Regions from separate parts of the Streptomyces sp. NPDC041191 genome, predicted to be linked through region 4. Evidence: riboswitches for the same ligand, from Rfam matches in the RefSeq annotation. Region 4 holds a riboswitch; each other region holds the start of a gene.
What was found. A riboswitch is a leader RNA that binds a small molecule or an ion and turns the genes downstream of it on or off. The one in region 4 is predicted to bind cyclic di-AMP.

Region 1: it holds a riboswitch for cyclic di-AMP, as region 4 does, so the genes downstream of both, ACZ6AQ_RS21910 (M23 family metallopeptidase) here and ACZ6AQ_RS06425 (M23 family metallopeptidase) in region 4, are expected to answer to the same signal.
Region 2: it holds a riboswitch for cyclic di-AMP, as region 4 does, so the genes downstream of both, ACZ6AQ_RS23715 (LysM peptidoglycan-binding domain-containing M23 family metallopeptidase) here and ACZ6AQ_RS06425 (M23 family metallopeptidase) in region 4, are expected to answer to the same signal.
Region 3: it holds a riboswitch for cyclic di-AMP, as region 4 does, so the genes downstream of both, ACZ6AQ_RS26215 (LysM peptidoglycan-binding domain-containing protein) here and ACZ6AQ_RS06425 (M23 family metallopeptidase) in region 4, are expected to answer to the same signal.

Annotation. Positions count from the first base shown of each region.
Region 1 covers NZ_JBVIZC010000011.1:19,003-26,498, forward strand. The annotation lists gene trmB (tRNA (guanosine(46)-N7)-methyltransferase TrmB) at 23-823, shown strand; gene ACZ6AQ_RS21905 (PrsW family intramembrane metalloprotease) at 1,075-2,433, shown strand; gene ACZ6AQ_RS21910 (M23 family metallopeptidase) at 2,511-3,635, opposite strand; cyclic di-AMP (ydaO/yuaA leader) riboswitch at 3,647-3,792, opposite strand; gene ACZ6AQ_RS21915 (PP2C family protein-serine/threonine phosphatase) at 4,005-5,273, opposite strand; gene ACZ6AQ_RS21920 (MerR family transcriptional regulator) at 5,597-6,337, opposite strand; tRNA gene ACZ6AQ_RS21925 (tRNA-Met) at 6,450-6,523, opposite strand; gene ACZ6AQ_RS21930 (sigma-70 family RNA polymerase sigma factor) at 6,972-7,496, shown strand, end outside.
Region 2 covers NZ_JBVIZC010000012.1:112,686-120,181, reverse strand. The annotation lists gene hpnH (adenosyl-hopene transferase HpnH) at 1-758, shown strand, start outside; gene ACZ6AQ_RS23735 (aspartate aminotransferase family protein) at 766-2,151, shown strand; gene ACZ6AQ_RS23730 (helix-turn-helix domain-containing protein) at 2,224-2,862, shown strand; gene ACZ6AQ_RS23725 (DUF6126 family protein) at 2,886-3,041, shown strand; gene ACZ6AQ_RS23720 (tyrosine-protein phosphatase) at 3,093-3,914, opposite strand; cyclic di-AMP (ydaO/yuaA leader) riboswitch at 4,302-4,463, shown strand; gene ACZ6AQ_RS23715 (LysM peptidoglycan-binding domain-containing M23 family metallopeptidase) at 4,466-5,425, shown strand; gene ACZ6AQ_RS23710 (SGNH/GDSL hydrolase family protein) at 5,586-6,398, shown strand; gene ACZ6AQ_RS23705 (STM4011 family radical SAM protein) at 6,385-7,245, opposite strand; gene ACZ6AQ_RS23700 (STM4012 family radical SAM protein) at 7,255-7,496, opposite strand, start outside.
Region 3 covers NZ_JBVIZC010000014.1:145,817-153,312, forward strand. The annotation lists gene ACZ6AQ_RS26200 (peptidylprolyl isomerase) at 1-99, shown strand, start outside; gene ACZ6AQ_RS26205 (type B 50S ribosomal protein L31) at 217-477, opposite strand; gene ACZ6AQ_RS26210 (phosphoribosyltransferase family protein) at 1,080-2,411, shown strand; gene ACZ6AQ_RS26215 (LysM peptidoglycan-binding domain-containing protein) at 2,395-3,318, opposite strand; cyclic di-AMP (ydaO/yuaA leader) riboswitch at 3,324-3,497, opposite strand; gene ACZ6AQ_RS26220 (DUF6197 family protein) at 3,881-4,510, shown strand; gene ACZ6AQ_RS26225 (DeoR/GlpR family DNA-binding transcription regulator) at 4,672-5,478, opposite strand; gene ACZ6AQ_RS26230 (SIS domain-containing protein) at 5,627-6,550, shown strand; gene ACZ6AQ_RS26235 (class II fructose-bisphosphate aldolase) at 6,593-7,429, shown strand.
Region 4 covers NZ_JBVIZC010000003.1:95,452-102,947, reverse strand. The annotation lists gene ACZ6AQ_RS06435 (HPr family phosphocarrier protein) at 1-206, shown strand, start outside; gene ACZ6AQ_RS06430 (GntR family transcriptional regulator) at 354-1,037, opposite strand; gene ACZ6AQ_RS06425 (M23 family metallopeptidase) at 1,248-2,018, opposite strand; cyclic di-AMP (ydaO/yuaA leader) riboswitch at 2,032-2,198, opposite strand; gene ACZ6AQ_RS06420 (M16 family metallopeptidase) at 2,460-3,827, opposite strand; gene ACZ6AQ_RS06415 (M16 family metallopeptidase) at 3,854-5,206, opposite strand; gene ACZ6AQ_RS06410 (DNA gyrase/topoisomerase IV subunit A) at 5,388-7,496, shown strand, end outside.

The DNA.
Region 1 (7,496 bases), on a different contig from region 4:
GCCCCGTAGAATCGTCCGCATTGTGTCTGAGCAGCCTGAGTCCGAGAACAGCCCGCGTCCCGCAACCGGTCCCGCCCAGCCCGCGGCGCGGCGCGGAAGCCGGATGTTCGCCCCCGGCGAGGGGCCCCTGCCCGACCCCGCCGGGTCGCACCACGAGCGGCGCATCCGGAGCTTCCAGCCGCGCCGCAGCCGGGTGACCGCCGGACAGGCCGAGGCGATGCTGAAGCGGTGGCCCGACTGGGGGCTCGACATCGACGGCCGGCGGGTCCTGGACCTGGACGAGATGTTCGGCGGCCTGCCGGTCGTCCTGGAGATCGGGTTCGGGATGGGCGAGGCGACCGCGCAGATGGCGGCGGCCGACCCCGGCACCGGCATCCTCGCCGTGGACGTGCACACCCCCGGCCAGGGCAATCTGCTCGGGCTCGCCGACCGCAACGGCCTCACCAACGTCCGGGTCGCCAACGGCGACGCGATCATCCTGCTGCGCGAGATGCTCGCCGCCGACTCCCTCGACGGCTGCCGGGTCTACTTCCCCGACCCGTGGCCCAAGGCCCGCCACCACAAGCGGCGCCTGATCCAGCCGGAGTTCCTGAGCCTCCTCGCGACCCGGCTCAAGCCCGGCGGCGTGCTGCACTGCGCCACCGACTGGGAGCCGTACGCCGAGCAGATGCTGGACGTGCTCTCCGCGCACCCCGACTTCGAGAACACGCAGGCCGACGGCGGTTACGCGCCCCGCCCCGACTTCCGGCCCCTCACCCGCTTCGAGGGCCAGGGACTCGACAAGGGACACGTCGTGCACGACCTCCTCTTCCGGAGGAAGTGACCCGGGAAGGACGCCGGGCCGGCGGGCGGACCGGGGTCGTACCGGAGGACGGACCGGGGTGTACCGGAAGACGGACCGGGGTCACACCGGAGGACGGACCGGGGTCACACCGGAGGACGGACCGGGGTCGTACCGACGGACGGACCGGCGGCGCACCGGGGGACGGACCGGCGGCGCACCGGGGGACGGACCGGGGGCGGACCTGACAACTCCTTCGCCCTCTGTCCGTGCTGGTCGTTAGGGTCGCTCACGTGTCGAACCCCGTCCCCGCCGAAACCGGAACCGAAGCCGGCGCCGCGCCCGGAACCGGAGCCTCTCCCGTCCCCCACCGGGGCACCGGGGACCCGGCCTTCCCCGGCGCCGCCGACCGTTCCCAGTGGCGCTACCGCCCCCACCGGGCCTTCTGGCGCAGCCGAACGGTCCGGGCGGTCGCCCTGGTCGCCGTCCTCCTGGTCTGCGCGCTGGCCATCCTGGCGCTGGTCCGCGAGCAGACGGGGACGCGGGGCTTCCTCGTCGGCCTGGCCCTCGCCGTGCTTCCCGTACCGCTCCTCGCGGCGGCGTTCCGCTGGCTCGACCGGGTCGAGCCCCTCCCCTGGAAGAACCTGCTCTTCGCGTTCGCCTGGGGCGCCTTCGCCGCCGCCCTCGCCGCGATCCTGGCGAACTCCTTCGCGGTCCGCTGGATCGCCGCGACCACCGCCGACCCGGACTCGGCGCACAGCCTCGGCGCCACGGTCGTCGCGCCCGTGGTGGAGGAGAGCGCGAAGGCCGCCGCGGTCCTGCTGCTCTTCCTCTTCCGCCGCCGGAACTTCCACGGCCTCGTCGACGGCGTGGTGATCGCCGGCTTCACCGCGACCGGCTTCGCCTTCACCGAGAACATCCTCTACCTCGGCAACGCCTTCGGGGAGGACCAGGAGTTCGGCGCCCCCGGCATCGGCGTCACGACCGTCGGCACCTTCTTCGCACGGGCCGTGATGTCGCCGTTCGCGCACCCGCTGTTCACCGTGTTCACCGGCCTCGGTTTCGGATTCGCCGCGCTCGCCCCGCGCGGCAGGCGGCTCCGCCGCGTCCTGCTGCCCCTGGCCGGGCTGCTTCTCGCCATGGGCATGCACGCCGCCTGGAACGGTTCGGTCACCTTCGGAGGCCCCCTGGCCTTCCTCGCGGTCTACGGAGCGTTCATGATGCCCGCCTTCGGACTGCTGACCTGGCTCGCGGTGTGGAGCAGGCAGCGGGAGCTGCGGACGATAGCCGGGGAGCTGCCGGCGTACGCGGCGGCCGGCTGGCTCTCCCCCGCCGAACCGCTCGCGCTCTCCTCGATGCGGGCCCGCCGGGCGGCCCGTGCCGTCGCCGCCCGGACGTACGGCGAGCGGGCCGCCCGGACCGTCGGCGAGTACGAGTCCTTCGCGACGACCCTCGCGTTCCTGCGCGACCGGGCCCGGCGCGGCACGGCCGGGCCCGACTTCGCGGCCCGCGAGCAGGAACTGCTCCACCACCTGTGGCAGCGCCGCGCGATCGCCTCGCCCGCGCTGACGTACGCGGCCCGGGCGACGGGACGGGTGTGGGCGCCGCCGCAGTACCTGGACTACGGCGACTACAACCCGTACCGGAGGTAGTACGCCGGGAACTCCGGGCCCGACGGGGCCCGGGTTCCCGGGTCCTCGGGTCCTCGGGTCCCCGGGCCTCCGGGTCCTCAGACCGTGAGGCCCTTCGAGCGCAGCCACGCGCCCGGGTCGACGCCGTCGCCACCGCCGGGGTGCACCTCCAGGTGGAGGTGGGCGCCGGAGACGTTGCCGGTGGCGCCGACGCGGCCGATGGTCTCGCCGGTGGACACGGTCTGGCCCGCGCCGACCGTCATGGACGAGAGGTGGCAGTACCAGACCTCGGTGCCGTCCTCCAGCTCCAGGACGATCCGGTAGCCGTAGGAACCGGACCAGGCGGCCGACTTCACCGTGGCGCCGTGCACCGCCTTGAGCGGGGTGCCGGCGGAGGCCGCGAAGTCGAGGCCCGTGTGGTGGCCGGAGGACCACATCGAACCGGACTGCATGTAGGTGGCGGTGATGGAGTACGAGGAGAGGGGGAGCGAGTAGCTCGCGGCGAGTTCGGCGAGGCGCTCGGCCTCGGCCTTCGCCCTGGCGGCGGCCTCCGCCTTCGCCTTGGCCTCCGCCTCGGCCTTCGCCCGCGCCTCGGCGGCCGCCTTCTCCGCCGCGTCCGCCTTGGCCTTCGCCTCCGCCGCGGCCTTCTCGGCCGCCGCCTTCTCCGCCGCGGCCCTCTCGGCCGCGTCGGCGGACGCCTGCTGCTGCTCGGCCTGCTGGAGGATGCGGGTGCGCAGGGCCTCACCCGCGTCGGTGGCGCTCGGGACGTCGGCCTTCAGGGAGGCCCGCGTGACCTGCCCGGCCCCGCCGGTCCGCCCGTCGGCGCCGGTGGTGTACGCGGTGGAGGTCAGCGGGTTCGGGTTGACGCGGTCCTCGGCGACCGCCTCCCGCTCCTCCTCGGGCAGGAGGGAGCCGATGCCGGGCAGGTCGTGGGCGTCCGGCAGGTCGAGGTCCGGGAGGTCCGGGAGCGAGATGGCCACCGGGGGCTTGTCCTGCGCGGTGGCGAGGCCGCCCGCGCCGACGGCCGCGATGACGCCGACGCCGAGGACGGTGGAGGAACGGGCGAAGGGGGAGCGCTGCTTGACGACCCGGTGCCGGCCGGAACGGCTCCGGTCGCGGAGGGAGTCCTCGGTGGGATTCCACTCGGTGTCAGGGTCGGAGGGAGCCGCACCACCACCGAAGGCGTCGAAGGGGGCTTCGGGGGCAGGGGGGTTGGACGCCACGGAGGCGCACTCCTTTCCTTCCTTCTCGCCTACCGGGTTAGCTGACGGGTTCGGAGCAGGAAGGTCTCCTACGGGCGCGCCGCACGGGTGCGACGGGCTCGATTCACCCCAAATGGTGGTTCCCCGGTTCCCTTGCGGGATTCGGCGCACGCGCACGGTGCCGTCTCTTGCGACGGCGGGGACGACCGCGCTGCGTTATCGAACGTTAATAGACAGGGGGTCCCGTTTCCAAGCCGTTCCCCTTGATCATTCATTGAATTGGCAGGAACTGTCCCGACTTGACCCCCCTTCACCAGGGCACGGCGCGAGACCCCCAAACCCTTCGCGATCTGACGTTTTGTCAATCGTTATCCCCGTGACACCTCTCGACTACGGGTGGTGACCGTCCCGGTGCAGCACCTGCATCGTCCGTCGCCGCTCCCGCCGCCCCTCCTCGGGCCGGCTCAGCGCGAGCAGGGCCATGTCGTCCGTCGCCCCGCCGCCCGTGTGGAGGCGTACGTCGTCCACGAGCGCGTCGAGGAGTTCCTCGGGCCCCGGGAAGATCCGTCCGGCCAGCCGTGCCACCGGGTCGTAGAAGACCCCGGCCGCGTTCCGCGCCTCCGAGAGGCCGTCGGTGTAGAAGAGCAGCGTCGTGCCCGGCGGGTAGGGGCGCGCCTCGGCCCGGTCCGGCCACGACGCCAGGTCCCCCATGCCGAGCGGCAGCGCCGGCCGGCCCGGTTCCACCGGTTCGACCCGGCCGTCCCCGTGCAGCACCAGCGGGGGCGGGTGCCCCCGGTTGACGACCCGTACGAAACCGTCGAAGGCTCCGTTGCCGTCGGCGCGCGGGATCTCGGCCAGGACGGCGGTGGTGAATCCCTCGAAGGCGTCCAGGCCCTCCCGCCGGGTGCCCTCCCGGGTCAGCGCCCGTTCGAGCCGCTGCGCCACGTCCTCCAGGGACCGCTCCTGCTCGGCCGCCTCCCGGAAGGCCCCGATGACGACGGCGACGGCCTCGACCGCCTCCATCCCCTTGCCCCGCACGTCCCCGACCACGAGCCGCACCCCGTAGGGGGTGTCCTGTACGGCGAAGAGGTCGCCACCGACGAACGCGTCCGCCTGCGCCGCCTCGTAGCGGGCGGCGCACCAGAGCCCGCCGATCCGCTCGGGGGGCGTCGGCAGCACCGCCTTCTGCGCGTTCTCCGCGATGACCCGGGCCGACGCGAGCCGTTCGCCGCTGCGGCGCACCACCCGGTTGATGAAGAGGGCGAGTCCGGAGACGGTGAACACGGTCAGGGTCTCGGCGACGGCCGGGGCACGGGTCACGTCGTTGTTGCCGAGGTAGAGCCCGACCGAGGCGAGAACGGCGGTAATCCCGGTGAGAAGGGTCGTGAGCAGGGAGAAGAAGGGCGCGGCGACCAGCGGGGCGGCGGCGAGCATCGGGGAGGCGGTGTACGGGGCGGGGGTCGCCAGGTCGAAGGCGACACCGCCCGCGATGATCAGCGGCGGCAGCAGGCGGATGAACCACCGGGCACCGCCGTACGCGGGTACGCCCCCGCCGGCCCGCCGGGAACGACCGGGCGCGGCGCTCCCTCCGGCGTCCCGCCGGGTACGGCCCTCGGCGTCCCGCCGCCCGCGGTCCGCCGATCCTAGGGGGTGCCCCACCTGAACTCTCCTGCCCGGTCCGACCGCCCGCGGCCCCGCACCGCGCCCTCCCAGGGTGGCCGCCGCGCCGGGGAACGGCGACTCCCGTACGGCCGAGTGGCGTACCGGGACACCGGGGCGGGAAGCGGAGTACGGGATCGGCCGGGGGCCGGGGGGCGGCCCGTACGGGTCTTCCGGTACAGGCCGTCCGGTACAGGCCGTCCGGTACGGGCCGTCCGGTACAGGCCGTCCGGTACAGGCCGTCCGGTACAGGCCGTCCGGTACAGGCCGTCCGGTACAGGCCGTCCGGTACAGGCCGTCCGGTACAGGCCGTCCGGCCAGAACTACATGTTCCGTTCGGCGTAGATCTCCATCGCGTCCCGGACGAGCACGGCGGTGCCCTCGCCGTGCTTGTCGTAGTTCTCCGCGAAGCGGGGGTCGTCGACGTACATCCGGCCGAGGCCGATCACGTACTCCCTGGTCGGCGTCGTGGTGGCCGACAGCCAGGCGATCTGGCGCCGCACGACGGCCTGCACCTCGTCGCTGCCGGCCGCCAGGCCCTCCCGCGCCGCCTTCCCGAAGTCACGGGCGATGGCGGCCTGCTCGTCCATGAACGCCCGCCTCCCCTCGGCGTCGAGCGAGCGCCACCAGCGGTCGCCGTTCTCGTACGCCTCCCGGCCCCAGCGCCGGGTGACCTCCTCCTCGTACCGCGTGTGATCGAAACCGTCGAACACTTCTTCGGCCATGAGCTCTTCTCCGTTCTCGGTCTTGCGGAGGGTGGTCCGCACCGACGCGATCTGCCGGGCGAGGCGCTCGCGCTCCTGCTCCAGAAGGGCGAGGTGGGCGCGCAGGGCGGCGGACGTGTCCCGCTGTCCCTCGAGGACCTCGGCGATGGCGGGCAGCGAGAGCCCCAGCTCGCGCAGCAGCAGAATCCGCTGCAGCCGCACGAGCGCCGCCTGGTCGTAGTACCGGTAACCGTTCGCGCCGATCCGGCTCGGTTCCAGCAGCCCGCACTCTCCGTAGTACCTGAGGGTGCGGCTGGTGGTGCCGGCCTTCTTGGCGATCTCCTGGATCGACCACTCCATGCCGAGAACGCTAGATCTTGACGCAACGTCAAGGTCAAGCGGAACGCGCGACCGCGCGCCGACACGACGAAGGCCCGAATCCTCAAGGATTCGGGCCTTCGTTGCTACTGAGTAGCGGGGACAGGATTTGAACCTGCGACCTCTGGGTTATGAGCCCAGCGAGCTACCGAGCTGCTCCACCCCGCGTCGGTAAACACGACTCTACGGCATGACCGGGGCAATCATGAAATCGGTTGTCGCCGGGGTGTCCGGCCGCCTCCGTCGGCAGCCGCGGTCGCCGGTGTCGACAGGTGCCGGCAGATGCCGTCCAGAGGGTTCGCGGGCCTCGCTCCGCACGCCTCGGAGCACGTGCCGACCACCGCGAAACCAGGGCCGACGGGGCGCGGGGGACGGGGTTGACCCGGCCCCTCGTCGTCGTCATGGTGATCACCCGGGGAACTGGGAGCACCCTCCCGCTCCCCGGAACCACGGCGTTCGGGACCCGTGGCCGGGGAATCCCACCGGTTCCCGCCGACCGCCGGGGATCTCACGCACCGGGATCGCGCGTACCGGAACCCGCGGCCCGTCCCGCCGCCGACGAGCGGGGTCCGGCCCGTCGTACGGCACGACGGGAGACGAAGGGGGGAGACCGACCGTGGAGGACAACGACCTTCTGGCCCGGCGCTTCGAGGAGGAACGCGGCCGGCTGCGGACGGTGGCATACCGCGTACTGGGCTCCGTGAGCGAGGCCGAGGACGCCGTCCAGGACGCCTGGATCAAGCTCGGCCGCACCGACGTCGGCGAGGTGGAGAACCTGAGCGGCTGGCTGACCACGGTCGTCGGCCGCGTCTGCCTGGACATGCTGCGCTCACGCCGCTCGCGCCGCGAGACCCCGTGGGAGCACTACGTCCCCGACCCCGTGGTCCGGGTCGTCGACGCCCCCGGCACCACCGCCACCACCACCGCCGTCGATCCCGCGCACGCGGCCGAACTCGCCGACTCCGTCGGCCTCGCCCTCCTGGTCGTCCTGGAGGCCCTGTCCCCGGCCGAACGGGTCGCGTTCGTCCTGCACGACATGTTCGCCGTCTCCTTCGACGAGATAGCGGAGGTCGTGAGCCGCACCCCGGCCGCCAGCCGTCAGCTCGCCAGCCGCGCCCGTCGGCGGGTGCGGGACGCCTCC
Region 2 (7,496 bases), on a different contig from region 4:
TCCACGAGATCGTGCGCCAGCTGGTGGCCAGGAGGAAGTACGTCTTCCTCTGCACCAACGCCATGCTGCTGCGCAAGAAGCTGGAGGACTTCACCCCCTCCCGGTACTTCGCCTTCGCCGTGCACATCGACGGCCTGCGCGAGCGGCACGACGAGTCCGTGGCCAAGGAGGGCGTCTTCGACGAGGCCGTCGCGGCGATCAAGGAGGCCAAGCGGCGCGGCTTCCGGGTCACCACCAACTCGACCTTCTTCAACACCGACACCCCGCAGACCGTCATCGAGGTGCTCAACTACCTGAACGACGACCTCCGGGTCGACGAGATGATGATCTCGCCCGCCTACGCCTACGAGAAGGCCCCCGACCAGGAGCACTTCCTCGGCGTCGAACAGACCCGGGAACTCTTCAGGAAGGCGTTCTCCGGCGGGAACCGGCGCCGCTGGCGGCTCAACCACTCGCCGCTCTTCCTGGACTTCCTGGAGGGGAAGGCGGACTTCCCCTGCACCGCCTGGGCCATCCCCAACTACTCCCTCTTCGGCTGGCAGCGCCCCTGCTACCTGATGAGCGACGGCTACGTCCCCACGTACCGCGAGCTGGTCGAGGAGACCGACTGGGAGAAGTACGGCCGGGGCAGGGACCCGCGCTGCGCCAACTGCATGGCGCACTGCGGCTACGAACCCACCGCCGTCCTCGCCACCATGGGCTCCCTCAAGGAGTCGCTGCGCGCGGTCAGGGAGACCGTCTCCGGAGGGGGACGGTGAGCGGCGCATGACGGAAGACTTCGACCTGGGGGCCCTGCTCGCCGAGCGCGGCGGCGAGCGGTACGAACTGCACGCCGCCCACCTCAACCCCCAGCTCCCGCGCATGCTCCACGCCATCGGCTTCGACAAGGTGTACGAGCGGGCCGAGGGCGCCCACTTCTGGGACGCCGACGGGGCCGACTACCTCGACATGCTCGCCGGGTTCGGCGTGATGGGCCTCGGACGGCACCACCCCGTCGTCCGCAGGGCCCTCCACGACGTCCTGGACGCCCAGCTGGCCGACCTCACCCGCTTCGACTGCCAGCCGCTGCCCGGCCTCCTCGCCGAGCGGCTGCTCGCCCACAGCCCCCACCTCGACCGGGTCTTCTTCGGCAACAGCGGCACCGAGGCCGTCGAGACCGCCCTCAAGTTCGCCCGGTACGCCACCGGGCGGCCCAGGATCGTCTACTGCGACCACGCCTTCCACGGGCTCACCACCGGCTCCCTCTCCGTCAACGGCGAGCGCGGCTTCCGGGACGGCTTCGGCCCGCTCCTGCCGGACACCGCGATCGCCCTCGGCGACCTCGACGCCCTGGAGTGCGAGCTGCGGAAGGGCGACGTGGCCGGCTTCCTCGTGGAGCCGATCCAGGGCAAGGGCGTCCAGGAGGCGCCGCCCGGCTTCCTGCGCGGGGCCCAGGAGCTGCTGCGCCGGCACGGCGCCCTGCTGATCGCGGACGAGGTGCAGACCGGCCTCGGCCGGACCGGCGACTTCTACGCGTACCAGCACGAGGAGGGCGTCGAGCCGGACCTGGTCTGCGTCGCGAAGGCGCTCTCGGGCGGTTACGTGCCGGTCGGCGCCACCCTCGGCAAGGACTGGATCTTCAGGAAGGTCTACTCCTCGATGGACCGGGTCCTGGTCCACTCCGCGAGCTTCGGGTCGAACGCGCAGGCCATGGCCGCCGGGCTCGCCGTCCTCGCCGTGATGGAGCGGGAGGGCACGGTCGCCCACGCGCGCCGGATCGGCGACCTGCTCTCCGGGCGCCTGCGGGAGCTGGTGCCCCGGTACGAACTGCTCCACGAGGTCCGCGGACGCGGCCTGATGATCGGCATCGAGTTCGGCCGGCCGTCCTCGCTGGGCCTCCGCGGCCGCTGGGCGATGCTCCAGGCGGCCCGCAAGGGCCTCTTCGCCCAGATGGTCGTCGTCCCGCTGCTCCAGCGGCACCGCATCCTCACCCAGGTCTCCGGGGACCACCTGGAGGTGATCAAGCTGATTCCGCCGCTGGTCGTGGACGAGGCGGACGTGGACCGGTTCGTCACCGCCTTCACGGCGGTCATGGACGACGCCCACGGCGGGAGCGGGCTGATGTGGGACTTCGGCAGGACGCTCGTCAGGCAGGCGGTCGCGCAGCGCTGACGCGCGCCGCCCGGGTTTTGCCTCCGGGGCAATAAACTTGCCTCAGAGGCATGATCCTGGCGGAATGGACGCATGGACCACGTCCCCGGGGAGCCCTCCCCGGACCCCGCCGCTCCCGACGCCCTGCCGGACGTGGCCCCGCGACTGCGGGCGCTGCGCCGCCGCCGGGGGCTCACCCTGGAGGCCGCCGCCCGGCGGGCCGGTCTCTCGCCGGCCCACCTCTCGCGCCTGGAGACGGGGAACCGGCAGCCCTCGCTGCCGATGCTGCTCGCCCTCTCCCGTACCTACGGTACGACGGTCTCCGAACTCCTGGGGGAGGCGCCTCCCGAGCGGGACCCCGTGATCCGGGCCGGCCGCTCCGAGCCGGTCGAGGCCGACGGCTGGATCTACCGCCAGGCGGGCGGCGCCGGACGCGCCCTCCAGTGCCTGCGGGTCCACGTGCCGCACGCCACCCGGGGCGACATCGTGCGCGTGCACCCGGGCGAGGAGTGGATCCACGTCCTGGAGGGCCGGGTGCGGCTCGCGCTCGGGGAGGCGGTCCACGTCCTCGACCCCGGGGACGGCGCCCACTTCGACTCGCTCACCCCCCACCGGATCGGCGCCGCCACTCCCGGCGGGGCCGAGCTGCTCTTCGTCCACACCCTCCTGCAGAGCCCCGTCGCCGAGCTGTGCCTCGGCGACGGGACCCCGCACCGACGCCGCCCTTCGTGACGCATCCCAAGGAAAGGACTGACATGTCCGAGAAGTCCGCACCCGTCACCGGCGAGGAGCGCGGGGAAGGCAAGTTCCCCAAGGGCCTGGTGCTCCGCCTCTTCGCCTACCTGATCGCCGGTCACCTCTTCGCCGGCTTCCTCTACCTGCTCTTCATGCTGGGCGGGCAGAACCAGTAGGGCGGGGGCCCCGCGGCGGAACCGGCGGGGCGGGTGCCGCCCGGTCCCGGCCTACGCCTCCGTGAGCAGCCGCTCCCGCAGCCGTTCGCGCGTCTCCGGAGCCAGGCCCAGCCCCTCGGCGAGGTAGGCGTCCACCGAGCCCCAGGTCGTGTCGATCGTCTCGAAGGCGGCCCGCAGGTACTCCGCCCGCGCGTCGAAGAGCGGGCTCAGCAGCTCCATCACCTCGGGCCCCATGGCGTCCGGGGCGGTGGAGCCCCGGCGCACCTTGTAGCGGCGGTGCGGCTCGTTCGACTTCACGTAGTCGGCCTCGATCGCCGCCCGGTCGACCCCGACGGCGAGCAGGGTGATCGCGACGGCGAGCCCGGCGCGGTCCTTCCCCGCCGCGCAGTGCATGAGCGCCGGCACGCTCTCCTCCGCCATGGAGTGCAGGATCCGGCTGTGCTCCGCGGTCCGCTCGACCACCATCCGCCGGTACGAATCGGACATCCGGGCGGCCGCCCTGCCGTCACCGAGGACCTCCCGCAGCTGTGCGACCCCGCCGTCGCGCACCAGCCTCCAGAACTCCTTGCCGTCGGCCGGGTCGTTGAGCGGTATGTTCACGTTGCGCACGCCGGGCAGTTCGACGTCCGCGCCCTCGATCCGCCGGTCGGCCTCGTTGCGGAAGTCGAAGACGGTGTGCAGGCCCAGCGAGGCGAGGAAGGCGGCGTCGGCCTCGGTCGCGTGGGCCAGGTGACCGCTGCGGAAGAGGCGCCCGGGGCGGACGGCACGCCCGTCCGTCGTCGGCAGGCCGCCCACGTCCCGGAAGTTGCGGACCCCCGCAAGCTCGGGCTCGACGGCTTCGGCGGGCGGGACCTGCGGCAGCTGCTGCGTCACGGATGCTCCTGGGGTCGGCGTTCGGGTGTCCGGCGCGGGACGGGTTCCTGGGGCAATCATCCGGGCGGGAGGCGCGCGGCGCACCCCCTCGGACGGTAATGGGTGAACTGTCCGAATTAGGGCCTTGGTTATGACAAGCCCCGGTTGGGGCGAGATGGGGAAAGGCGCGTGAGCAGCGTCATAGAAGTGACGGATCGTGGCCGGGGGGACGACGTGATTTCCGTACGGCACAGGGAAATCGAAGGACCGTCATCCACGGAGGGTGACCGTGATCGCCTCGTGATGATCTAGCGCGGAATCCCCGGGACCGAAGAACGGCTTGTTCGCGCCGACTCCGCTCGTCTAGCGTCACCGTCAATCCGGTCGGACCGCCGAATCCTGCCACCGTCCGGAATTCCACCCATCCCATGCGTGGCAGGAGCGGGGGACCCAGGAAGTACGCCGGTCCCGTGACACAGGACGGCTCGGGGTGAAGTCGCGTGAGAACGCGGCCGGACATCTCCAGTCCGAACCCGACAGCTCACCTCGCAGGCGCCGGAGAGGAATTCGACATGCCCGCGAAGGGTAAGCACCGCCGCCCGAAGAACAACCTCCTCACCCGCGGATTCGCCGCCGCCGGTACGGGAGGCGCCGTCGTGGCCCTCCCGCTCATCGGCGCCACGGGGGCCCACGCCGCCGAGCAGGCCGCCCCGGCCGCCGCCCCCGCCCCGGCCGTCGTGGCCGCCGCCCAGGTGCGGGCCACCCCCGTGCAGGCCGTCCCCGCGAAGGCCGCCCAGGCCCCCGCGAAGGCCGCCCCGACGACGTACGCCGTCGTCCGCGGCGACTACCTGTCGAAGATCGCCGCCGACCACCACGTCACGGGCGGCTGGCAGAAGCTCTACGAGGACAACCGCCGGACCATCGGCGCGGACCCCTCCCTCATCATGCCCGGCATGAAGCTCACCGTCGGCGCCGAGGGCTCCGCCCCCACCGGCCCGAAGAGCGCCCCGGGCACCCGGAGTTCCGGCAAGGGCGACGACACCCCGCGCGCCTCCCGCGAGACCCGCCGCGCCGCCGCCCCGGCCGTCACCACCGCGGACGCGCCCGAGGGCCCGTCCGGCTCCTCCTCCGGCTGGGTCGCCCCCGTCACCGGCGGCTTCTCCACCCCGTACCGCGCCTCCGGCGCCATGTGGTCCTCCGGCTATCACACCGGTGTCGACTTCATCGCCTCCTCCGGCACCACCGTCCGCGCCGTCGGCGCCGGCACGGTCGTCTCCGCCGGCTGGAGCGGCTCGTACGGCAACGAGGTCGTCATCAAGCACGCGGACGGCAAGTACTCGCAGTACGCCCACCTCTCCTCCCTCGCGGTCTCGGCCGGCCAGTCCGTCACCGGCGGTCAGCAGATCGGCCTCTCCGGTTCCACCGGCAACTCCACCGGCCCGCACCTGCACTTCGAGATCCGCACCTCGCCGAGCTACGGCTCGGACATCGACCCGCTGGCCTATCTGCGCGGACACGGCGTCTCCGTCTGACGCGCACCGGCGAAACCCCTTTCCGGCGGCCCGGCACGAAAGTGCCGGGCCGCCGGCGTATTCCGTTTTGGCGGAATCTTTATCGGTGGCATATCTCACCCGTCGTCAACCCCTCCTTACGGTCGCGTAGGTCACACGCGAGAAGGAAGGATGGGCGCCCGTGGCAGACGATTCGAGATCAAGAGACAAGAACGCATTCGGGTCGTACACGGCGATCGGTGACAGCTTCACCGAGGGCGTCGGAGACCCCGGCCCCAACGGGACGTACGTCGGCTGGGCGGACCGCTTCGCGGTCCTGCTCGCCGACCGGTTGCCGGAGCAGGACACCTTCCGCTACGCCAACCTGGCCGTACGCGGGCGGCTCCTCGACCAGATCGTGGCGGAACAGGTCCCCCGGGCGAAGGAACTCGCCCCCGACCTGGTGACCTTCTGCGCGGGCGGCAACGACATCATCCGTCCCGGCAGCGACCCCGACCACGTGGCCGAGCGCTTCGAGCGCGCCGTCGCCGACCTGACCTCCGCCGTGGGAACCGTCATGGTGACCACCGGCTTCGACACCCGCGACGTCCCCGTGCTCCGGCACCTGCGCGGCAAGATCGCCACCTACACCGCGCACGTCCGCGCCATCGCGGACCGCCACGGCTGCCCCGTCCTCGACCTGTGGTCCCTGAGGTCCGTCCAGGACCGGCGGGCCTGGGACGGCGACCGCCTGCACCTCTCGCCCGAGGGACACACCCGGGTCGCCCTGCGCGCCGCCCAGGTCCTCGGCATCCCGGTGCCCGCCGACCCCGACCAGGCGTGGCCGCCGGTCCCGCCGCGCGGCACGCTCGAAGTGCGCCGCGACGACATCCAGTGGGCGAGGGAGCACCTCGTCCCCTGGATCGGGCGCCGGCTGCGCGGCGAGAGCTCCGGGGACCGCGTCGCGGCCAAGCGCCCCGACCTGATGCCCCTGGGAGACCTCATCTCCCTGTAGCGGGCGGCACGGCGGGGATCCGTTCCAGGACCCCGCCGGCGAACACGTCGTACAGCGGCAGCGTCTCCAGGTGGACGTAGCCGATGTGGCAGTCGCAGACGGCGAGGGGGCAGGCGCGGGGGCGCAGGGCGGCGCGGTACGAACCGTCGTACAGGTTCCCCAGCTCCGCCCTGACGAAGTGGCAGCGCCGCACCGTCCCCCCGCCGTCCACCGAGATCACCGACTCGCCGGTACGGCACGGCAGCCCCGCCGAACGGTGCGGATGCCGGCTGTACGGGAAGAGCGGGTCGAGCTCCGTCCACCGCGCGGCCTCCGCGTCGGTGTACGCGTGCCCCTCGGCCGCGTTCACCCACAGGTACACGTGCGGCGGCAGCGCCTCCCGCAGCCGCCGCGCCTCCTCCAGGTGCGCGGGGAGACCGACCACGCCCACGCTGAACCGGACGCCCCGCTCCGCCAGGTCGCGGCACTTGGCGAGGAAGCGCTCGTACGGCGTCTGCCCGGGGTGGTACGTGCACCAGAGCGCCACGCCCTCCCGGTCCGCGTCGGCCAGCCAGTCGGTCCGGCAGCTCAGATTGGTCTGGATCGCCACCCGCTCGACGTGCGGCAGCCGCGACAGCTCCACGAGCGCCCGCCGGTACCAGGACCGCACCAGGCCCTCGCCCCACGGCGTGAACAGGATCCGCAGCCGGTCACCGGTCTGCGCGGCGGCCCACCCGGTGAACCGTTCGAGCGCCGCCCGGTCCGCGCGCAGCTGCTCCCGGCTGTCCCGGCGCTTGGCGAAGGGACAGTACGGGCAGTCGTAGTCGCAGGAGGAGAGCGGCCCCCGGTAGAGCAGCGTCAGGTCCACGGCCGCCCCCTACTTCGGCTCGTACGCGGCCATCGCGGCCCGTACCCCGGGGGAGAACAGCTCGGGGCCGAGCCCGTCCGAGTACGCCAGGCCCTCCGGCGAGAGCCGCAGCAGCCCCTCCGGAGCCTCCCCGTCCAGCCAGCCGAGCGCCTCGAACCGGGCCAGCTCGCCGGGGAAGTCCGCGAACGGCGAGGACCCGAACCGCTCCTCGTACCCGGCGAGCGGCATGCCCTCCGCCTGGAGCAGCGACT
Region 3 (7,496 bases), on a different contig from region 4:
GGCCAGGACCTGGTCAAGAAGATCGAGGGTCTCGGCTCCCGTTCCGGTGCCACCAGCGCCACCATCAAGGTCTCGGAATCCGGCGTCGTGAAGGTCTGATCGCCTTCCGGAGCCGAGCGGAGGGCCCCGTGCCCCCGCTCGCCCATCCGGCCGGGGCGGGAACGCGGACACGCGTCCCCGCCCCGCCGCGCGTGTGGGCGGCAGTGCCCGGAGGGCTCAGTCCCCGGAGGGACCCCGCTCCCCGAAACGCCGCTCGAACCTGGCGATCCTGCCCTCCGTGTCCACCGTCCGGGCCTTGCCCGTGTAGAACGGGTGGCTCTCGGAGGAGATCTCGACGTCGATCACGGGATACGTGTTGCCGTCGTCCCACTCGATGGTCCGGTCGCTGGTCGCGGTGGAACGGGTGAGAAACGCGTACCCGGCCGAGCGGTCGCGGAAGACCACGGGGCCGTACTCGGGCTGCTTGTCCTGCTGCACGTGTCCTCCTCGGGCTGCCGCCCTGACTGGTCCGGCCTGATCGGCACGGCAGCCCCCAGCCTCCCCGGCGGCACGCCCTCCGACCAGCGCCACGGGCCCGACCGGGTGACGGACGCCTTCCCTCCCAGCCGTACGGAAACGGTTCTCCCGGCCCCGTGCGCGGGACCGGGCCGCCGGGGAGCGGCGGACGCCCCCAGAAGGTGCCGCCCGCCGTCCGAATCCCCCAGGCGGCGCCCGCGCACGAGTGACCGTCCGCCCGCGCCCGTCGCGTGCCGGGCCGCCGCCCCGGCGCGTACCCGTCCTCCGGTACGAGGAGCGAGGTGGGCAACCCGATCGGACCGGGCGAGGTCACGCCCGCCCTGCGGGGCTTCGCACCGGGCGTCCTCGCCCCGGGCGCCGACCCCCGGTCCCTCACCGTCGCGGCGCCGCCTCCCCGTCCCGCGAAAGGAGGTGCCCCGGCCCCGGCGGGCCGCGCGTCCTACCCTGGAAGGGCGGAAGGGGACGGGCCCGCCGTCCCTTCCCGGTCCGGGCGAGCGGCGCGGAACGGATTCCTTCCGGATCCCCGTGGGGGCCCTTCCGCCCGGGCGGAAGGGCGGTGCCCCATGTTCTTCGTCGATCGCGGCGACGCGGGACGGCGGCTCGCCGCCCGGCTGGACCGTTTCGAGGGCGACGACGTCGTGGTCCTCGGCCTCCCGCGCGGGGGCGTGCCGGTGGCGGTCGAGGTCGCCGCCGCCCTCGACGCGCCGCTCGACATCTGCCTCGTCCGGAAGCTGGGCGTGCCGCGGCGGCCCGAGGTGGCGATGGGCGCGCTCGGCGAGGGCGGTGTACGGGTGCTCAACGAACGGGTGCTCCGCGAGGCCGGCGTGGACGGCCGCGGCCTCGTCGTCGTGGAGGAGCGCGAACTCGCCGAACTGGAGCAGCGGGCCCGCCGCTACCGGGGCAGCCGTCCCTCCGTGCCGCTGGACGGCCGGACGGTGCTGGTCGTCGACGACGGGCTGGCCACCGGAGCCACGGCCGTGGCCGCCTGCCGGGTGGTCCGCGCGCGGGGCGCGGCCCGGATCGTCCTCGCGGTCCCGGTCGCACCGGCCGGCTGGACGGCTCGCCTCGCCGGCGAGGCCGACGAGACCGTCTGCCTCCACGCGCCGGAGGGGTTCCGGGCGGTCGGCCAGTTCTACCGGGACTTCCCGCAGACGCCGGACGCCGAGGTGCTCGCCTGCCTGGACCGGAGCCGGACCGCGCACGGGCACGGCGTCCGGGGCGCGGAGGTCCGCGCCCCCGCCCCGGGACAGGCGGAGGTGCGGATACCGGTCGGGGGAACCGCTCTCGCCGGTCGTCTCGCCGTACCCGAAGGGGCCGTCGGCGTCGTCCTGTTCGCCCACGGCAGCGGCAGCGGTCGCCACAGCCCGCGGAACGGGGCCGTCGCCGAGGCGCTCGGCGGGGCCGGTCTGGGGACCCTCCTGTTCGACCTGCTGACCGAGGAGGAGTCGGCCGACCGGGCACGGGTCTTCGACACCGCGCTCCTCGCCGGCCGGCTCACCGGGGCCACGGACTGGCTGGCCGGACGGCTCGGCGCGGAGTTCCCGCTCGGCTACTTCGGCGCGAGTACGGGAGCGGCGGCCGCGTTGCGGGCGGCGGCGGCCCCCGGGTCGACCGTCGGCGCCGTCGTCTCGCGCGGTGGCCGGCCGGACCTGGCCGCCGACCACCTGGGCCGGGTGCGGGCCCCGACCCTCCTGGTGGTGGGCGGCGAGGACCCGCTGGTCCTGGACCTCAACCGGCGGGCCCGGTCCCTGCTGCGCTGCGAGAACCGGCTGGCCGTCGTGGAGGGCGCCACCCACCTCTTCGAGGAGCCCGGTGCCCTGGAGGAGGTGGCGGAGCTCGCCGCCTCCTGGTTCACCGGGCACTTCCGCGCACGGGAGGTCAGTACGCCCCGTTGACGTTGTCGATGGAGCCGTAGCGGTCGGCCGCGTAGTTGCAGGCGGCGGTGATGTTGGCGACCGGGTCGTACAGGTCCATGGCCGTGCCCGGCACGTGGTAGGCGAGGAAGGTCGGCTCGATGACCTGGAGGAGGCCCTTCGAGGGGGTGCCGTTGACGGCGTTGATGTCCCAGTTGTTGATGGCCAGCGGGTTTCCGGAGGACTCCCGCATGACGTTGCGGTGGATTCCCTCGTAGGAGCCGGGGATGCCGTGCCGGGCCATGACGTCCAGCGACTCGCGGATCCAGCCGTCGAGGTTGTCGGCGTAGCCGGTGGCAGCAGCCGCCTGAACCCGGGCGGGGACGGCGCGGGCGACGGCGGGGGTGGCCGCGGCGCCGGAGGCGCCCGTGCCGGTGGCGACGGCCGGGGTGGCCGTGCGGCGCTCGGAAGGCTTCGCCCGTTCGGCCGAAGAGGAATTCTTCGCCTTCGGGGCGGCCTTCGTCCCGGTCCCGCTCCCGGTCTCCGCCTGCCCGGGGGCGATCTTCGCGGAATTCCGATGAATCGTCAGTTCCAGGCCGGGGTGAATGAGTGACGGATTGTCACCCACGACGCTCCGGTTGGCGCGGTAAAGGCTCTTCCAGCCCCCCTGAATTCCCTTCTTGCGGGCGATCAGGGAAAGCGAGTCACCGCTCGTGACGGTGTAGGTGCGCGTGGCGGCCGGGGCGGCCGGAGTGGTGGCGGTCGCCGGTGCGGCGGGGGCGGTGAACACCGTGGCCGCGATGTCCGGCGTTCCGGTGGCGGGCGTGGCGCCGGCCGTGGCGGGCACGATCAGCGGCAGGGTCAGAGCGGCCCCACCTGTACCGATCAGGGCCATACCACGGGAGATGTGGATGCGGCGGGGGCGGCGGTGCTTGCCGTGTGCGGGCATGACGGATTCCTCTCCGGCGCCTGCGGGGTGAGCTGTCGGGTTCGGACGGGAGATGTCCGGCCGCGAGCACGCGGCTTCACCCCGAGCCGTTCCGGATTCCGGACCGGCGTATTCGTGGGTCCCCCGCTCCTGCCGTCGGGTGAAAAGGGAAGGTTCCCGAGCGGCGGCAGGATTAGGCGTTCCGCTCGAATGGAGGTGACCGTAGGCCAGCAATGCGACGAATAACAAGAGGATCAATGCGGCGCTCTTCGGTAAAGGATCTCCGCATTCGTTCCGGTCAAGATCGACCGGATGGCGGGGGCGCCGAATCTCCTTGTGCGGCAAGGGTCCGGGGAGGGGCGCGGCAGATCGTGGGACCCGGGGAGTGAGTCGCGTCACCCGAACGACTATGTCCTATATGCGCCGTGTTTCCCTTGTTCGGCGTAAAGGGGATGAAAGTTCCCGAGGGGGTATTCATTCATCGAATGACTGCTTTATCTGCATTCCATGACACGTGCTGCCATAGCTGGCAAAGCGGACATTTCTCCTGGAGGATGGAAGGCCCGACCCAGGAGCCGCCCCGATGTCCCCCTCCGCCCCCTCGCCCGGCCCTGCCCCCCTGACCTGCCCCGACGCCCTCGACCGCGAGGCGGCCGCCCTTTACGAGACCGCCGTCTGGCAGCGGATCGTCACCGACTGGACGACGGGGGAACCGCCCGCGTCGGCTCCGTCGCGGGAGCGGAGCTGGCGGGACCTGCTCAGCGTGCCGGTGGACCGGCTCGTGGCCGACGCGCTCGACGCGTTGCCCGCGCCCCTCCCCGCCGAGCGCCGCCTCCCCGGACGGCTCGGGGCCGTGCTGCCGGACCGCCTGCACGCCTGGCGCCGCATCGGCCGGGCCGAGCTGCGCCCCTCGGTCCACCTCGGCTACGCGCGCCTCGTCCTGACGGAGTGGGGCTGGCAGAACGCCCCGTACAAACTGCGGAACAGGCGCGGGGCCCGGTGCGTCTGCGGGGCCCTCCTCGCCGCCCACCGCCTCGGCTACGGCGGTGCGGACACCATGAACGAGGCCGCCGCCTGGATCATGACCGAACTCCGGTCGCGGGGATGGCGGGACCTCATCGGCCCGTGGAACCGCGCCCCCGGCCGTACGGCCGCCGACGCCGTGGCCCTCCTCGACGCCACGATCCGGCGGGCCGCGCACGCCGGCCGCTGACGCCGCCGTCCGGACGCCGGAGCGGCAGGGCGGGGGAGGGGCACCCCGGACGTGCTGACGTGCTGACGTGCGGACGTGCGGCGACCGCCGGGTCGGCCCCCGGAGCCCGGGGGTTCCGGGCCGGGTGCCGGTCCCGCCGCGCGCCGACGGGTGCGGCGGGATCAGGCGGTGAGGACCTTCACCCCGGCCTCGGTGAGCCGGGAGACCGCCTCCGGGGCGATGTCGGTGTCCGTCACCAGCACGTCGATCCGCTCCAGACCGCAGATCCGCGCGAACGCCCGGCGTCCCAGCTTCGAGGAGTCGGTGACCACGACGACCCGGCTGGCCCGCTCCACGAAGAGCCTGCTGATGCTCGCCTCGTCCTCGTGGTGCGCCATCGCGCCCAGTTCGGCACCGATCCCGTCGACGCCGAGGACCACCACGTCGAGCACGACCTCGTCGAGCACCCCGGCCGCCAGCGGGCCGACCAGCTCGTAGGTCTGCGGGCGCGCGACACCGCCCGTGGCGACGATCTTGATCTGGGGGCGCACCGCCAGCTCGCCCGCGATGTTGAGCGCGTTGGTGACCACGGTCAGGGCCGGTCCGGCGGACCCCGCCGATCCCGGGGCCTCGTCGCGTCCGCCCGCGCATCGCAGTGCCAGCGCCCGCGCCACCTCCGTCGTCGTCGTGCCGCCGTTGAGCCCGACCACCTCGCCGGGGGCGACCAGGCCGGCCGCCGCCTCCGCGATCCGCTTCTTCTCCGGTGCGCGGCGCGCCGACTTGTACCGCAGGGGAAGTTCGTACGACACGCCGTGCGCGACCGCGCCGCCCCGCGTCCGTGCCAGGAGTCGCTGCCCGGCCAGCTCGTCGAGGTCCCGGCGGATCGTGGCCGCCGAGACGTCGAGGGCGGCCGCGGCCTCCTCCACCTCGACCTTCCCCGAGACCGCCAGTAGTTCGAGGAGCGCGTTCCACCGCTCGTGCTTGGACATGGGTCCCTCCCTCCCGGTCGTGCGAGCGTCCGATTCTAGCCGCCGGGGCGTGAAAGTTCTGGAAGAAATGTGCTCGCTTCTGCTTGAATGATGAGAGCTTCGCGCATCTTCTTTCAAAAACTCGCAGCACTTCTGCAAGGAGACCGGCATGAGCACCACCCGCACCGCCCTGGAGATCGACTCCCAGCCGGCGACCTGGCGACAGGCGGCCCGCACCCTGCCCCAGCACACCGCCGCCCTTCCCCGGCGGGGCGAACGGGTCGCGGTGATCGGCTGCGGCACCTCCTGGTTCATGGCCCTGGCCTACGCCGAACTGCGCGAGACCGGCGGCCACGGCGAGACCGACGCCTTCGCGGCCTCCGAGTTCCCCCACGGCCGTCACTACGACCGGGTCGTGGCGATCACCCGGTCCGGCACCACCAGCGAGGTGCTCGCCGTCCTCTCCCGGCTGCGCGGCACCGTGCCCACGGGCGCGATCACGGCGGACCCCGCCACCCCGGTGATGGACCTCGCCGACGAGGTCGCCGTCCTGGACTTCGCGGACGAGGAGTCGGTCGTCCAGACCCGGTTCGCCACCACCGCGCTCGCCCTCTTCCGCGCCCACCTGGAGGCCGAGGACGCCCTCCCCGAGGGGGTGGCCACCGTCGAGGAGGCCGCCCGCGACGCCGAGCGGGCGCTCGCCGCCCCGCTGGACGAGAACGTCCGCACGGCCGAGCAGTTCACCTTCCTCGGCTCCGGCTGGACCTACGGACTCGCCCTGGAGGCCGGCCTGAAGATGCGCGAGGCGGCGGGCGCGTGGACGGAGGCGTACCCGGCGATGGAGTACCGCCACGGCCCGATCAGCATCACCGGCCCCGGCCGGGTCGCCTGGGGCTTCGGCACCCTTCCCGCCGGGCTCGCGGAAGACGTGCGGAAGGTCGGCGGCGTCCTCTCCGAGAGCGACCTCGACCCGCTCGCGGACCTCGTCCGGGCCCAGCGGCTCGCCGTCGCCGTCGCCGAGGCGCGCGGCCTGAACCCGGACACCCCCCGCAACCTGACCCGCTCCGTGGTCCTCTCCGGCGTCCATGCCTGAGCCCCGCCCCACCGCCGAACGCAGCCCGGGAGAAGAGGAACCATGCCGCTGACGCCCACCGACGAGATCACCCGCCGCGCCCGCGCGGCGGGCACCGGAGTGGGGGCGTTCAACGTCCTCCAGCTCGAACACGCCCAGGCCATCGTCGCCGGCGCGGAGAGCGCCGACCGGCCGGTCGTCCTCCAGATCAGCGAGAACACCGTCCGCTACCACGGCGCCCTGGAACCGGTGGCCCTCGCCTCCCTGGCCGTCGCCCGCGCCGCCAAGGTCCCGGTCGCCGTCCACCTCGACCACGCCGAGAACCCCGACCTCGTCCGCGAGGCGATCGGACTCGGCCTGAGCTCCGTCATGTTCGACGCCTCGAAGCTCCCCTACGACGAGAACGTCGCCGCGACCCGCGAGGTCGTGGAGGAGTGCCACCGCCACGGCGTCCGGGTCGAGGCCGAACTCGGCGAGGTCGGCGGCAAGGGCGGCGCCCACGCCCCGGGCGTGCGCACGGACCCGGAGGAGGCCCGCGCCTTCGTCGCCGCCACCGGGGCCGACGCCCTCGCGGTCGCCGTCGGCAGCTCCCACCGGATGCTGACGCGGGACGCGGTCCTCGACTTCGACCTCATCGCCCGCCTGCGCGCCGCGGTCGACGTCCCGCTGGTCCTGCACGGCTCCTCGGGCGTCTCGGACGCGGACCTCACCGCCGCCGTCCAGGCCGGCATGACCAAGGTGAACGTCTCCACGCACCTCAACAAGGCGTTCACCGGGGCCGTCCGCGCCCATCTCGCGGACCACCCCGACACGGTCGACCCCCGTCACTACCTGGCCCCGGCCCGCGCGGCCGTGGCCGGGGAGGTCGCCCGCCTCCTGACGGTCCTGTCCCCGGTCTGACCCCTGCCCCCGCCCGGCCCCGTCGCCCCGGGCGGGGACACCGGCGCCCGCACCAGGACCGCCTCCG
Region 4 (7,496 bases):
CCACGGCTTCCGGCGTTCCGGTGACGATCGCCAAGTCCGACGGCGCCCCCGTGAACGCCGCTTCCATGCTCTCGGTGCTCGGCCTGGGCGCGCAGGGCGGCGAGGAGATCGTGCTCGCCTCGGACGCCGAGGGCGCCGAGGCCGCGCTGGACCGCCTCGCGAAGCTGGTCGCCGAGGGCCTGGACGAGCTGCCCGAGACCGTCTGAGCCGGGACGGTCCCGGACCGGGGACGGTCCCGGAATGCCGTGACCGCCGCGATTGCGGCGGTCACGGCATTCTGCTTTTCCGACCCCTTTTCCGGGCAGCACAAAAGCCGCCCGACGAATTCCTGCTCCCTTTGTACGGCGGGCGTGTTAATTCCGGGCGCCCGTCGTGTTGACGGCATGTTGCGGAACCCTCACACGACCGCGCTCCGCCCCTTTGAGCCGGTGCAGCGACAGCGAGCGCTCCGCGTGCAGCGCGGTCAGCGCCCTCGCCCGCTCCGCGTCACCGCGCGCCACGGCGTCCACGATCGCGCCGTGTTCGGCCCAGACGTCCGCCGGCCGGGCGGGCCGCTCGACCGCGTACACCCAGGCGATCTTGTGCCGCAACTGGGTGAGCAGCGCCGTCAGGGCCGGACTGCCGCACGCCTGCGCGAGCGTCTCGTGGAACCAGCCGCCGAGCGGGCGCAGGTCCTCGTCCCGGCCCCGTCCGGCCCTCTCCTGCCCCAGCCTGACCAGGCCGCGCAGCACCTTGAGGTGGGCCTCGGTGCGCCGCTGCGCGGCCCGCGCGGCTCCCAGCGGTTCGAGCAGCGTCCGCATGTCGAGCAGGTCGGCCGCCTCCCGCTCGGTGGGCTCGGCCACGTGCGCGCCCGCGTGGCGCCGGGTGAGGACGAAGCCCTCGGACTCCAGGGTGCGCAGCGCCTCGCGGACCGGGACGCGAGAGACCCCGTACCTGCGGGCGAGCTGCTCCTCGGTCAGCCGGCTCCCCCGCGCGAAGACGCCGGAGACGATGTCGTCCCGGATCGCCGTGCACACCGAATGCGCGGGAATACGCATGTCCGACCTCCGCCTTGGTCCGCGCGAGTCCATTCGGGCGGCGCCTTTTCCGCGCCCGTGCCACGACTCTATTGCAGCCCGCCGGAATTTCCGATGCCCCGCCGGATTCCACGGACGCGTTCCGGCCGAAGAAAAGCCCCGGCCCAGTACGGGCCGGGGCTTTCCCGAGGCGGGGCCCCGGGGCCGGGGACGCGCGGAGGGGCGACGGTGTCAGACGGTGACGCCGCGGGCGCGGAGGTAGGCGACCGGGTCGATGTCGGAGCCGTACTCGGGGCTCGTGCGCGCTTCGAAGTGGAGGTGCGGGCCGGTCGAGTTGCCGGACGAGCCCGAGACGCCGATCTGCTGGCCCGGCTCGACGGTCTGGCCGACGTACACCCCGATGGAGGAGAGGTGACCGTACTGGGTGTACGTGCCGTCGTTCATCCGGATGACGATGTTGTTGCCGTACGCGCCGCCCCAGCCGGTCTCGACGACGGTGCCGGAGCCGACGGAGACGACACGGCTGCCGTAGTCGGCGTGGAAGTCGATGCCGGAGTGGCTGCCGGAGGACCAGAGCGAACCGCCGGTCTTGTAGGCGGTGGAGACGTACGAACCGGCGATCGGGAGCTGGAAGGAGTTCAGGCGGCGGCGCTCGGCCTCACGGGCGGCGCGCTCCTTCGCCTCGCGGATCTCCTTGGCGCGGGCCTCGGCCTTGCGCTTCGCCTCGGCCCGGACCTTCGCCTCGGCGGCGGCCTCGAACGCCTGCCGGTCCTGGGCGGCGGCCTGGGCGTTGACGCGGTCGACGAGGGAGTCCTCGGTGATCACCTCGATGAGACCGGTGTCCTCGGGTGAACGGTGGTCCGTGTCGGCGGCGAGCGCCGGGGAGGCGAGGGTTCCGATGACGCCGGTGGTGGCCAGCGTCGCGACGCCGGCGATGCCGGCGCTGCGGCGCGCCATCCGGCTCGGACCACGATGCTTCCCGGTGGCACGGGTGAACGCCATGAAGACGCTGTTTCCTTTCCCTCCTTCTCGCCTACCGGGTTAGCTGACGGGTTCGGAGCAGGAAGGTCTCCTACGGGCCCCTCCGTACGGAACGAAGGCGTCCGATTCACCCCAGGGACTGCGTGCGGGTCCCCGGCTCCCCTGGGCTCGCGCCTGACGGGGACTCGGCGATGGCTGTCCGGTGCCGCGGGTGCGGCGGGTACGACTGGCGAACAGCCGGATCGACGGTAAGCGGGTCGCCAGTCGATCACCAACCGAACAGGGCCTTTTGTAAGACATGCCACAGGGCAGAGGATCACTCTTGCCGCCAATACGGACAATTCCCTTGCGGGAACCCCTCCGCGGATGCCCTTCCCACAAGGAATTTTCCTGATGGGCCGTCATGTCCGGGCCCCGGTCGCGGGGACGGCGGTGGTGGACCGCCGTCCCCGCGGGGGACGGTCAGCCGCTGACGACGGTGACCTCACCGATGCCGAGCGCGCGCACCGGCTCCGCGATCTGCGCCGCGTCACCCACCAGGACGGTGACGAGCCGGTCCACCGGAAAGGCGCTGACGACGGCGGCGGTCGCCTCCACGGTGCCCGTCTCGGCCAGGCGCGCGTACAACTGCGCCTGGAAGTCGTCCGGGAGGTGCTGCTCGACCTGGTCGGCGAGCGTTCCGGCGACGGAGGCGGCCGTCTCGTACTTGAGCGGCGCCACCCCCACCAGGTTCTGCACGGCCGTCTCCCGCTCGGCGTCCGTGAGCCCCTCGGCGGCCAGGGTGCGCAGCACCTTCCACAGGTCGTCCAGGGCCGGGCCCGTGTTGGGAGTGTCCACGGAGCCGCTGATGGCGAGCATCGCGGCGCCGTTCCCCCCGGCGTCGGAGCGGAGCACCTGGCCGAAGGCCCGCACGCCGTACGTGTAGCCCTTCTCCTCGCGCAGGACCCGGTCCAGACGCGAGGTCAGGGTCCCTCCCAGGCAGTACGTGCCGAGGACCTGGGCCGGCCAGACGCTGGCGTGCCGGTCGGGACCGATCCGGCCGATGAGCAGCTGGGTCTGGACGGCGCCGGGGCGGTCCACGACGACGACCCGCGCGGTGTCGTCGGCGGTGATCGGCGGCATCGGAAGCGGCTCGCCCGGCTCGCCGGTCCAGGCGCCCAGCGTCTCCGCCAGGACCTTCTCCAGGTCCACCCCGGTCAGGTCGCCCACGACCACGGCGGTCGCCGTGGCGGGCCGCACGTGCGCCGCGTAGAACGCGCGGACCGCGGCGGCGTCGATCGCCGCGACGGTCTCCTCGGTGCCCTGGCGCGGCCGGGACATCCGGGACTCGGCCGGGAACAGCTCCTTGGACAGCTGCTTGGCGGCCCGGCGGGCCGGGCTGGCCGTCTCGTGCGGGATCTCGTCGAGGCGGTTGCGCACCAGGCGCTCGACCTCGGTCTCCAGGAACGCCGGGGCGATCAGCGCCTCGGCGAGCAGACCGAGCGCCTTGGGCAGCCGGGAGACCGGCACCTCCAGGGAGACCCGTACGCCGGGGTGGTCGGCGTGCGCGTCGAGCGTGGCGCCGCAGCGCTCCAGCTCGGCCGCGAACTCCTCGGCGGTGTGCCGGTCCGTGCCCTCGGAAAGCGCGCGGGCCATGATGGTGGCGACGCCGTCGAGACCGGCAGGTTCGGCGTCCAGCGGGGCCGGCAGGAACAGCTCCACGGCCACGACCTGCTGGCCGGGGCGGTGGCTGGTGAGCACGGTCAGGCCGTTCTCCAGGGCACTGCGGTCCGGGGCCGGGAAGGCCCAGGGGCGTGCGGTGCCCGGCGTCGGCCGCGGGTGGAACTCCATGCTCGTCAAAGACACGGCAGCGTCGGTCACTGGTCCGCCCCCTCTTCCTCGTCGCTGTCGCTCTCGCTCTGTTCGGTGGCCACCGGCTCGTAGACGAGCACCGCGCGGTTGTCGGGGCGCAGCCGGGCCGCGGCGGCCTCCCGCACCTCCTCGGCGGTGATGTCGAGGACCCGGTCGACGGCGGTGAGGGCGAGCTGCGGGTCGCCGAACAGCACGGCGAACCGGCACAGTTCGTCGGCACGGCCCGCGACGGTGCCCAGCCGGTCCAGCCACTCGCGCTCCAACTGGGCCTGGGCGCGCTCCATCTCCTCGGCCGTGGGCCCCTCGGCGGCGAACCGGGCCAGCTCCTCGTCGACGGCCGCCTCGATCTGCGGGACCTCGACGCCTCCGGACGTCTTGACGTCCAGCCAGCCGAGCGAGGGCGCCCCGGCGAGCCGCAGCAGGCCGAAACCGGCGGCGACGGCCGTGCGGTCGCGGCGGACCAGGCGGTTGTGCAGGCGGGAGGACTCCCCGCCGCCCAGGACCGTCAGGGCCAGGTCGGCGGCGTCGCACGCGCGCGTGCCGTCGTGCGGCAGCCGGTAGGCGGCCATCAGAGCGCGCGCCGGCACCTCCTCCTCGACGACCTCGCGGAGCTGCTCGCCGATGACGTCGGGCAGCGAGCCGTCGCGCGGGACCGGCTTGCCGTCGTGGGACGGGATGGAGCCGAAGTACTTCTCGATCCAGGCGAGGGTCCGCTCCGGGTCGATGTCGCCGACGACGGAGAGCACCGCGTTGTTCGGGGCGTAGTACGTGCGGAAGAAGTTCCGCGCGTCCTCCAGGGTGGCCGCGTCCAGGTCGGCCATGGAGCCGATCGGCGTGTGGTGGTAGGGGTGGCCCTCCGGGTAGGCGAGGGCGGTCAGCTTCTCGAAGGCCGTGCCGTACGGCACGTTGTCGTAGCGCTGGCGGCGCTCGTTCTTGACGACGTCCCGCTGGTTCTCCATGGACTCGTCGTCCAGGGCGGCGAGGAGCGAGCCCATGCGGTCGGCCTCCAGCCAGAGCGCGAGCTCCAGCTGGTGCGTGGGCATGGTCTCGAAGTAGTTGGTGCGCTCGAAGCTCGTCGTGCCGTTGAGCGAGCCGCCCGCACCCTGCACCAGCTCGAAGTGACCGTTCCCGTGGACCTGCTTCGAGCCCTGGAACATCAGGTGCTCGAAGAGGTGGGCCAGCCCCGTGCGGCCCTCGACCTCGTGGCGCGAGCCGACGTCGTACCAGAGGCAGACCGCGGCGACCGGGGTCAGGTGGTCCTCCGAGAGCACCACGCGCAGGCCGTTCGCCAGCCGGTGCTCGGTCGCTGTCAGGCCGCCGGAGCCGGCCTCGGCCGTGGCCGTGTGACCCATGGGCATGTACGTCCCTTCGATCGCGATGTGAAAAAGTCCTGCCACTGTATGCAAGCGCGCCGACACCTGGCGAAGTTCCCGCCCGTTCGAGATGTCCCTCTTCCGGGTCGCGGTCGGCGTTGTCGGTGGCACGGTCCACAATGGTCCGCGTCAGAGCAACCATGTTGGTGAAGGAGCCGCAGCCGCGATGGCCCGCCGCAGCACGAAAACACCGCCGCCGGACGACGCGTACGAGGAGAAGATCCTCGACATCGACGTCGTCGACGAGATGCAGGGCTCCTTCCTCGAGTACGCGTACTCGGTGATCTACTCGCGCGCGCTTCCCGACGCCCGCGACGGCATGAAGCCCGTCCAGCGCCGCATCGTCTACCAGATGAACGAGATGGGGCTGCGGCCCGACCGCGGCTTCGTGAAGTGCGCCCGTGTCGTCGGCGAGGTGATGGGCAAGCTGCACCCGCACGGCGACGCGTCGATCTACGACGCGATGGTCCGCATGGCGCAGCCCTTCTCCATGCGCCTCCCCCTCGTCGACGGCCACGGCAACTTCGGGTCCCTCGGGAACGACGACCCGCCGGCCGCCATGCGGTACACCGAGTCGCGGATGGCCCCGGCCGCGCTGCTCATGACCGAGTCCATCGAGGAGGACACGGTCGACTTCGCGCCGAACTACGACGGCCAGGAGCAGGAGCCGGCGGCGCTGCCCGCCGCCTACCCGAACCTGCTGGTCAACGGCGCCTCCGGCATCGCGGTCGGCATGGCGACCAACATGCCCCCGCACAACCTGGGCGAGGTCGTCGCGGCCGCCCGCCACCTGATCAGGTACCCGAACGCCGACCTCGACGCGCTGATGCGCTTCGTGCCCGGCCCTGACCTGCCGACCGGTGGCCGCATCGTCGGCCTCTCCGGCATCAAGGACGCGTACGAGTCGGGTCGCGGCACCTTCAAGATCCGCGCCACCGCGACCGTGACGGACGTGACGGCGCGCCGCAAGGGCATCGTCGTGACCGAGCTGCCGTTCTCGGTGGGCCCCGAGAAGGTCATCTCCAAGATCAAGGACCTGGTCGGCTCCAAGAAGCTCCAGGGCATCGCGGACGTCAAGGACCTCACCGACCGCAGCCACGGTCTGCGCCTGGTCATCGAGATCAAGAACGGCTTCGTGCCGGAGGCGGTCCTGGAGCAGCTCTACAAGCTGACGCCGATGGAGGAGTCCTTCGGCATCAACAACGTGGCGCTGGTCGACGGACAGCCGCTCACCCTCGGCCTCAGGGAGCTCCTCCAGGTCTACCTGGACCACCGCTTCGAGGTCGTCCGCCGCCGTTCCGAGTTCCGCCGCACCAAGAAGCGCGACCGGCTCCACCTGGTCGAGGGCCTGCTCGTCGCGCTGCTCGACATCGACGAGGTCATCCGCCTCATCCGGGAGAGCGAGAACTCGGCGCAGGCCAAGGAGCGCCTGATGGAGCGCTTCTCCCTGAGCGAGATCCAGACGCAGTACATCCTGGACACCCCGCTGCGCCGCCTCACCAAGTTCGACCGGATCGAGCTGGAGAGCGAGCGCGACCGGCTCAACGGCGAGATCGACGAGCTGACCGGGATCCTCGACTCCGACGCGGAGCTGCGCAAGCTGGTCTCGGCGGAGCTGGCCGCGGTCGCCAAGAAGTTCGCCACGGACCGGCGGACCGTCCTCCTGGAATCGGCGGGCGCGCCCGTCACGGCCGTCTCCCTGGAGGTCGCGGACGACCCGTGCCGGGTGCTGCTCTCCTCGACCGGCCTGCTGGCCCGTACGGCGACGGCGGAGCTGCCCGGGGCCGACCCGGACGCGAAGCGGGTCAAGCACGACGTGATCGTGTCGTCGGTGGCGGCCACCCAGCGCGGTGACGTCGGCGTGGTGACCTCGGCCGGCCGGCTGCTGCGGCTCGCGGTGATCGACCTGCCGCGGCTGCCGGACACCGTGAGCGTCCCGAACCTGGCGGGCGGCGCGCCGCTGTCGGAGTTCCTCTCCCTGGAGGCGGGGGAGACGGTGGTCTGTCTGACCACGCTCGACGAGTCCTCGCCCGGTCTCGCGCTCGGCACGGCGCAGGGCGTGGTGAAGCGGGTGGTGCCGGACTACCCGGCGAACAAGGACGAGCTGGAGGTCATCACCCTCAAGGACGGCGACCGGATCGTCGGCGGGGTCGAGCTGCGGACGGGCGAGGAGGACCTGGTCTTCATCACCTCCGACGCCCAGCTGCTGCGCTACCAGGCGTCCCAGGTACGGCCCCAGGGCCGGCCGGCCGGCGGCATGGCGGGGGTCAAGCTG